Regions from separate parts of the Methylophaga marina genome, predicted to be linked through region 1. Evidence: riboswitches for the same ligand, from Rfam matches in the RefSeq annotation. Region 1 holds a riboswitch; the other holds the start of a gene.
What was found. A riboswitch is a leader RNA that binds a small molecule or an ion and turns the genes downstream of it on or off. The one in region 1 is predicted to bind cobalamin.
Positions count from the first base shown of each region.

Region 2: another riboswitch for cobalamin. It lies ahead of QUE24_RS13445 (TonB-dependent receptor domain-containing protein); the one in region 1 lies ahead of QUE24_RS09115 (cobaltochelatase subunit CobN).

Region 1 is NZ_AP027741.1:1,773,516-1,777,952, forward strand. It holds gene groES (co-chaperone GroES) at 1-46, shown strand, start outside; gene groL (chaperonin GroEL) at 93-1,730, shown strand; gene mscL (large conductance mechanosensitive channel protein MscL) at 1,789-2,244, opposite strand; cobalamin riboswitch at 2,423-2,612, shown strand; gene QUE24_RS09115 (cobaltochelatase subunit CobN) at 2,743-4,437, shown strand, end outside.
Region 2 is NZ_AP027741.1:2,646,946-2,651,382, forward strand. It holds gene QUE24_RS13435 (cobyrinic acid a,c-diamide synthase CobB) at 1-786, opposite strand, end outside; gene QUE24_RS13440 (hypothetical protein) at 794-1,372, opposite strand; cobalamin riboswitch at 1,427-1,620, opposite strand; cobalamin riboswitch at 1,721-1,912, shown strand; gene QUE24_RS13445 (TonB-dependent receptor domain-containing protein) at 1,975-3,795, shown strand; gene QUE24_RS13450 (O-succinylhomoserine sulfhydrylase) at 3,924-4,437, shown strand, end outside.

The sequences.
Region 1 (4,437 bases):
GTTAGTCATGCGTGAAGATGACATTGTTGCTGTTATCGAAGGCTAATCCCTGGATTCATTTGCTTTATTAAAGAATAAGAGGAATAACTACAATGGCTGCTAAAGAAGTCAAATTTGGTGCAGACGCACGTCAGTTAATGGTTAAAGGTGTGAATACACTGGCTAACGCAGTAAAAGTCACACTGGGACCAAAAGGTCGCAACGTTGTTTTAGATAAAAGCTTCGGTGCACCTACCGTCACGAAAGACGGTGTTTCAGTCGCGAAAGAAATCGAACTGGAAAACAAATACGAAAACATGGGTGCCCAAATGGTAAAAGAAGTGGCTTCGCACACTTCTGATGCTGCAGGTGACGGTACAACTACAGCGACAGTTCTAGCACAAGCTATTCTGCGTGAAGGTATGAAAGCCGTTACTGCTGGTATGAACCCAATGGATCTGAAACGTGGTATCGACAAAGCAGTTCAATCTGCGGTTGAACAACTGCGTACTATGTCATCACCATGTGATGATGATAAAGCGATTGCTCAAGTCGGTACTATTTCAGCTAACTCTGACGCTTCAATCGGTAAAATTATTGCTGAAGCCATGCAAAAAGTCGGTAAAGAAGGCGTTATCACCGTTGAAGACGGTAGCGGCTTTGAAAACGAATTAGACGTCGTTGAAGGTATGCAGTTTGATCGTGGCTACCAGTCTCCATACTTTGTTAACGACCAACAAACTATGACAGCAGAACTGGAAGATCCGTATGTGCTGTTATTCGACAAAAAAATCTCAAACATCCGTGATTTGCTGCCAACTCTAGAAGCTGTCGCGAAATCTAGCCGTCCATTATTGATCGTTTCTGAAGATGTGGAAGGTGAAGCCTTAGCCACACTGGTTGTGAACAATATGCGCGGTATCGTGAAAGTCTGTGCTGTTAAAGCGCCTGGCTTTGGTGACCGTCGTAAAGCGATGTTAGAAGATATCGCTGTGCTGACTGGTGGTACTGTGATTTCTGAAGAAGTCGGTCTGAGCCTGGAAAAAGTGACTTTGGATCACTTAGGTCAAGCGAAGAAAATCACTGTCAGCAAAGAAAATACCACTATCGTTGATGGTGCTGGCCGTGCAGATGAAATCCAAGCACGTGTTGAACAAATTCGCACACAAATCGCTGAATCTTCTTCTGACTACGACAAAGAAAAACTGCAAGAACGTGTTGCTAAATTAGCTGGCGGTGTTGCTGTTATCCGTGTTGGTGCGGCTACCGAGATGGAAATGAAAGAGAAGAAAGCACGTGTTGAAGATGCGTTACACGCGACTCGTGCTGCGGTTGAAGAAGGCGTCGTCGCTGGTGGTGGTGTTGCTCTTGTTCGTGCAGAAAGCTCTCTGGGCGAACTGCGTGGTGACAACCATGATCAAGACATGGGTATCAAAATTGCGCGTCGTGCAATGGAAGAGCCTTTACGTCAAATCGCTACAAACGCGGGTGCTGAAGCATCTGTTATCTTGAATGAAGTTGTTGCAGGTAAAGGTAACTATGGTTACAACGCGGCAACAGGTGAATACGGCGATATGATTGATATGGGTATTCTTGACCCAACTAAAGTCACGCGTACTGCATTACAAAATGCAGGTTCTGTTGCTGGTCTGATGCTGACAACAGAAGCGATGATCGCTGAACTGCCAAAAGAAGATGCACCTGCAATGCCTGATATGGGCGGTATGGGTGGCATGGGCGGCATGATGTAATCATCCCTCAGTCTTTAGTGCTAAAAAAGCCCCGGCCATTTGGTCGGGGCTTTTTTGTTTATACGAGTTCAGATGTGCAGTGTGGGCAACGCGTCGCTTTGATAAGAATGGTTGAGTAGCATCTTGGACATTCTTTATTGGTGGCTTCTGCAGGTGCAGGTTCTGCTTCTTTTTCACGTTGCATTTTATTGACCGAACGAATCAACAGAAAAACAGCAAAGGCGACGATCAAAAAGCTGATGACCGCATTAATAAAGACGCCATAACTAATCACTACAGCACCAGCTTCCTGAGCTGTTGCCAAGGTGGCATATGGACCTGCCACAGTACCTTCTTTTAACGTGACAAATAAGTCTGAAAAGTCGACACCTCCCAGTAATAGACCAATAGGTGGCATAATTACGTCGGCTACCAAACTCTTCACAATGGTGCCAAACGCACCACCGATGATAATCCCCACGGCCATATCTAACACATTGCCGCGCATGGCAAACTCTTTGAATTCCTTCAACATCCTTTATCTTCCTTTTGTTGTTTTCATTGAAATAGAGGGCGAGCATCCTGATTAAACATTGAGTCTCAGTTGGATATTAGCCATCACTATTTGGGCTGTCTATCTTTATTTTGTGCATTATTCTTGTTCGCAATATTGTCTGCGTCATCAAACCGTGGTTGTTACTCGGGTAAGTACGTATAATTCTGATTTTTATGGTCTCTTACCAGAGTTAAAAGGGAATTCTTAACCGAAGCTGTCCCCGCAACTGTATACGTGAAGTTTCTGACAACGATGATGTAAAACCACTGAAATCGATCGATTTCGGGAAGGTGAGTTGGAAATGTTGAAGCGTGAGCCAGGATATCTGCCATGAAAACGTTATTATCCGATGGCCGGGGTGTGCAGTTGGAGCGGGAAACCGTTTAATGGCGAATCATCTTTGAGTTATTAAGCGGTGTCTGATCTTTCCGACGTGGTTTGATAACTCAGTGTTTTTATATATCGATGGATAGCGCTGTGTTTAACCGACTTATTCTTTGTTTCATTCTTTTTCTTTTTTCTTCATCAGTCCTGGCCGAGCAATTATTGCTGATTGTCACACCACGAAATGTACCGGAAGTGGTGTCTGGTGCGCATGAGTTTTTAAAACACCCCTCTCATTCCTCCACGTCAGTGCAAATACGCACGACCGAACAGTGGCAAGACTTAAGCGTAAATCAACAAGCCGCTTTATTAAAACAGTCAGATTTAGTCTTCGCGGGCGGCGTGTTTGGTGAAACAGCCAACCAGCTGATGGAAAATATCAAAAAAGGTCTGCTAAAAAATCTTATCGCATTGCATAGCGATCATCGTCTTATGGGGGCGTCTAGTTTGAACAGTCGTCCCATTTTAAATGGGCCCCCTGACAAATTAATGCAGCATCCAGATCCTGCGTTATCGACAGAACAGTGGATGGCATCGCTATTAGAACAATACCCGGCACAGGAAGCGTGGTTGATTTCACGATTCTTTTGGCTGGGAAGAAATAGTGAAAATATGCAGGGACTGATTAGTCATCTACATCATCTGGTTAAAAATGAAAATACAACTGAGCGTCCTCAATTAGCTGCACAGCTCAGGCTTTATCATCAAGATAAAATCATTCCACCAGATCAGTTTGAGTTTTCTGCAAAATCATCATGGGTGGTGTTAGTGGATTATGAAACTGGGGAACGGCCGGGAGAAAAGGCATTACTGGATGCTGTTTGTAAACAGCTTATTGATGAGTCAACTGGTTGTGTGTCAGTGCTTACTGCGTGGGGTGATGCCAGTTTATCTGCCATCAAGTTATTAGCTGAGAATAAATCACACATCAGTTCAGTGGTGTCTCTGCAAGACTTTGTGATTGGCGGATCGGAACATCGGCAGGCTGTCACCGATGAATTAAAAAAACTGAATGTACCGGTGATAAAAGCGATGCGTTTAAGTGATAGTACCCACGCTGAATGGGAGCTGTCAGAAGCCGGTATCAGTTGGGATTCTGTTCATTATCGTGTCGCTATGCCTGAGTTACAAGGGGTGTCTCAACCAATGGTGGTTGCAACGATGACTCCCGCCGAAGTCGATAAACTCACGGGAGCCAGACTGGCTTTCTCAGAACCTGTAGAGTCACAAGTCACCTTATTGGCCAAGCGCTTAAAACGCTGGCAGCAATTACAAGATAAAGCGAATCAGGATAAAAAGATTGCGATTATCTATTATAACCATCCGCCTGGTCGCCATAATATCGGTGCTGATAATTTAAACGTCGTGGAGTCCTTGTTCGATATTCTGCATTCCCTTAAAAACCAAGGGTACAATACCGGTGAGTTACCGGCGACATCAGACGCATTGCTAGATTTATTGCAGCAACGAGGCGTCAACTTACCTGAAGACCAGGCTGCCTTGGCTGCGATGTCGTCACAAGTCAACACAATGGATAGCAAAAGCTACCAAAGCTGGTTTCAAACATTGCCAGAATCACTACAGCAAGAAATGGTCAATGGCCCGCTGGGTTTATTACATGCCAATCTAAAACAAGCTAAAGCATTGAAAGATCCAACCATTGCGGCACATTTATTCGCTCGGGTGATGGAAGATATCCGCCATGTTGTCGATGGTGCCGACCATGCTGGTCGTGACCGTGTGTTGCAATTACTCAGTCAGCTACAAACCATCTACCAGCAACCTTTA
Region 2 (4,437 bases), 870 kb from region 1:
ACCTAAAGCCTTCAGACAATCCAGGTTTGCCTGATAGAGAAAAGAGAAAGCGGCATCTTTGGCGATGCCAATCTTTAAACCCTTTAGTAACGCTGGAAGTTGCGGAGTATCAATGAACGGAAAATCGATGTTTGGCAAAGACACCGAGTCATCAAAATCAAAAGCCTCAAGCGTATGGCTTAAACGTTGTTCTAAATCTTTAATTTCACAGGCTTGTTGTAAGCCTAAATATCGACTGGGTAAGGCATGTTCAGTTTGTCGGTATAAGGTAGCAAGGCAGGGAAGTGTTGTAGGCAGGGCATTTTTGAGCATCTCGGCATGACGCTCACTGCCGACTTTATTGGCGATAACTGCCGCCACCTGAGTATCTTGCCGATACTGATCCAAACCAACGGCAATCGCCGCGAAGGTTTGTGCCATGGCACTAGCATCAATAACGGCGAGAATAGGGATACCAAAAGCCGCTGCCAGATCGGCGGTGGATGGTTCGCCATCAAACAGTCCCATCACACCTTCAATCAGGATAATATCGGCCTGCTCAGCGGCTTCAGCGAGTAGTTGCTGACTATGTTGTTTGCCAACCATCCAAAGATCAAGTTGATAAACAGGGTGACCTGACGCCAGCTCTAAAACCATGGGGTCCAGAAAATCTGGACCCACTTTGAAGACTCGAACGTGTTTGTTTTGCTGCCTGTAATGTCTTGCTAGTACAGCCGTAACCGTCGTTTTACCCTGACCAGATGCGGGTGCAGCAATGACTACAGCAGCGCATGACTGCGACTGCATTTATTAACTACTTTTGATCAGCTTGATGTGTGGTTTTGGTGAAGTACATAGACACATGGCAAATCATGGCCACCACCAGATAAAAACTCATCACCGCCAGGTTTTTAGGGAAGTATTGAATAAAGCGTTGTGTGTATTCAGTGAATGTTGGATCAGGATAACGACCAGAGAAGAAGTAAAAACCACCACCACTAAATAATGTGGCTGCAGTGGCGGCTACTAATACACTGCCAACAAGAGGCAATAAGGTGGCAGCATTAAATTGGTATTTCGATGCATACCAGCGTCCAGCCATCCATAAGCTGCCATAAGCAGGAATGAGAAAACCGTAAGCAGGAGACATACAGAAACTAGTGCTCAATTGACCACCACCCAACAACACACTGGCGATATCGAGACCAGCCGCCATCGCTAAAAACACGGGAAACCAGGCTGCTGAACTGAGGTAAAGACCTGCTAAGAAAAAGATAGTCCATGATGCACTGGGTAATGCATCGACAGAAGCAAAATGATGACCTCGGGTCATAAACATTAAAAGCGCTAAGAGACCAGCAATAATTAGTTGCTGAGAACGAGATAAGGTCATGATGTGATTCTCCAGTGTGCCCACCCGCACACAATAGGTTTGAATTTGCCAAGAGGCACGTTGTATTTTCAGGCCGGTCTCCGGACTCGTGAGTGTAGCCTGATAAACACCTTCCCATACAGCACTGTACAGTGGCATTAGGTTTATCTGATCTCACTTACCGTTGCGGGGGCAGTGTCGGCATTATCTATTGATGCACCGACTTCCCGTTTACTCGCGATTGCAACACCTGAAACTCGCGATAGAATAAGGATTAATACGATATATTGTCAATTTGACGTGAAGAATAAACTCTCAACTTTAATATACGAGGATGGCGTAGGTTTGACGTATGGATGCGCAGCCATTACTATGCGCGGCTCTTCAGGTGCTCTGTTTAGGCAGAGTTAAACGGGAAGTTGGTGACAAATCCAACACTGCCCCCGCAACGGTAAGCGTTGAAAAGCACATCATTAAGCCACTGCGAATCTCGTGGGAAGGCGATGTGTCAGGCATAGCCACAACGTAAGTCCGGAGACCGGCCTGAGGTTTCATAACAACACCATAGTGTTGTGACCCTTTTAACCTTGGATCGCGGGTGAGCGTATCCTCAGGAGACAATTATGACCTTGTTTTCAAAGGCGTTGCCTTTGCGTGCTTGCACGCGCCTTTCAGCATTTACGCTGATTTCTTCTTTACTTTCTTTACCTGCCATCGCCAGTGATGAGCTTAATTCCATTACCGTCACAGCGAATCGTATGCCTACGGAAAATGCGTTGGCGCCTTCTACTGTTATTACACGTAACGAAATAGAAAAACTTCAAATTAACGATCTGCCTACGTTACTTTCCAGATTTCCTGGTATTGATATGATTCAACGAGGTGGTTACGGAAAAACGAGTGGTATCTCTATCAGAGGCAGTGACACAAAACAGATTCTAATTTTAGTTGATGGTGTTAAATGGCGCTCTGCAACCTCTGGCGCTGCTGCTTTGCAGGACTTTCCTGTTGAACAGATTGAACGCATTGAGATTGTGCGTGGTTCACGATCTGGCATTTATGGCTCTGAAGCTATAGGCGGTGTTATTCAGATTTTCACTCGTAAAGGTAAGAATGAAAAAGCCACACCCTATCTGACATTAGCCACAGGAACAAAAAATACACAAAAGGCAAGTGCTGGAATCAGTGGTGGTAATGCTTCAACACATTACAACTTGGGCTATAGCTACCTTTCAACCAATGGTATTGATGCACAAGATGATGAAAATCCAGATCACGATGGTTACCGCAATAAAAGTGTTTCATTTAATGTGAATCATCAATTGTCTGATAACTGGAGCATTGGTGCTCATTTACTCAGAGTCGATGGCATCAATGAATATGACGGTAATGATCCTATTTATAGCAAAATAAGCCAACAAGTCATGGGGGTAAATACAAATATATTTGTGTCAGACTTGTGGGAGGTTTCAGTTCAGCTATCTGAATCTCGAGATAAGTCACAAGAACACTCTCGTAGTGAGGATACAGATCATTTTAATACCTTGCTCAGAACCATTAGTTGGGTGAATACACTTCATATAAACCCTCAACAGAAAGTGAATATAGGCTTTGATTACGATCACGATAAAATTGATAGTAACTTAGCTTACACAGAAACATCTCGTTCTAATAAAGCTGTTTTTGCTAGTTGGCAAGCCAGCGAGGGTAAACATGATTGGTTATTGAGTGCCAGACATGATGATAATGAGGCATTCGGGCATAGAAGCACCGGTACAGCAGATTATGGTTATTGGCTAACAGAAAAGTTGCGTCTTTCTGCATCGGCAGGTACTGGTTTTAGAACTCCTTCTTTTAATGACTTGTACTGGCCGACAGCTCCAAACCCTAACTTGTTACCAGAAAAATCAAAATCATACACAGTTGGTATTACTGGAACGCCTGAGTGGGGACAATGGGCTGTTAATGCATACAAAAATGAAATACGCGACCTTATTGCTTGGTCAAGAAACAGCTCTGGAAACTTTACGCCATCAAATGTCAATAAGGCTAAAATTAAAGGTATAGAGTTTGAGGCTTCAACGTCTATTGCTTCTTGGGATATTTCAGGTGATATTTCATTCATTCAACCAGAAGATGGTGATTCAGGACGACAGCTTGTCAGAACGGCTAGACGTCTTGCCAACCTTCACATAGATAAAGACTGGAATGCATGGTCAGCTGGAGCAAGCTGGAAACTCAGAGGAGCAACGTTTAATGATAGAAACAATACCCAACGTCTAGGCGGCTATGGACTATTGGATTTGCGTGTTGCTTATAAAGTCGATCCGGACTGGACTGTTAGGTTAACGGGCCAGAATATGTTAAACAAGGACTATCAAACAGTCGAAGAATATTACAGCTTAGGTCGCACTGTGATGTTGTCAGTGAGTTATCAACCATAAAGCATAATGGTTCCACAAAAAATACCCGAACAAGTTTCGGGTATTTTTTTGTCTGAAACTCAGGATTCATCTGGTCAGTAGCCTGCTAAAAATATAGAATTGTCACATCTTTTTTATGTTGAACTCCCATGACAGATAAATATGACAATAAAGGCTTTGCCACCAAAGCCGTCCGTGTTGGTCACAAAAGAACAGCGGAATCTGAACAGTCTGAACCTATATTCCCAACGTCCAGCTTTGTCTTCGAAAGTGCAGAGCAAGCTGCAGCACGATTTGGTGGTGATGAGCCGGGTAATATCTATTCTCGTTTTACTAATCCCACCGTTCGCACATTTGAACAGCGTTTAGCTGCTTTGGAAGGTGGTGAGTCCTGTGTCGCTACTTCATCTGGCATGTCGGCGATTTTATCGACAATGATGGCCTTATTATCAGCCGGTGATCATATCGTTTCGTCGATGAGTATTTTCGGCACTACACGCGTGTTGTTTGATAAATATTTATCCAAGTTTGGTGTCAGCACCAGCTATGTGAAGCTGATTGATTTAGATGACTGGAAAGCCGCTATTACGCCAGAAACAAAAATGCTGTTTTTGGAAACGCCTTCCAACCCCATGAATGAAATTGCAGACTTAGAAGCACTCT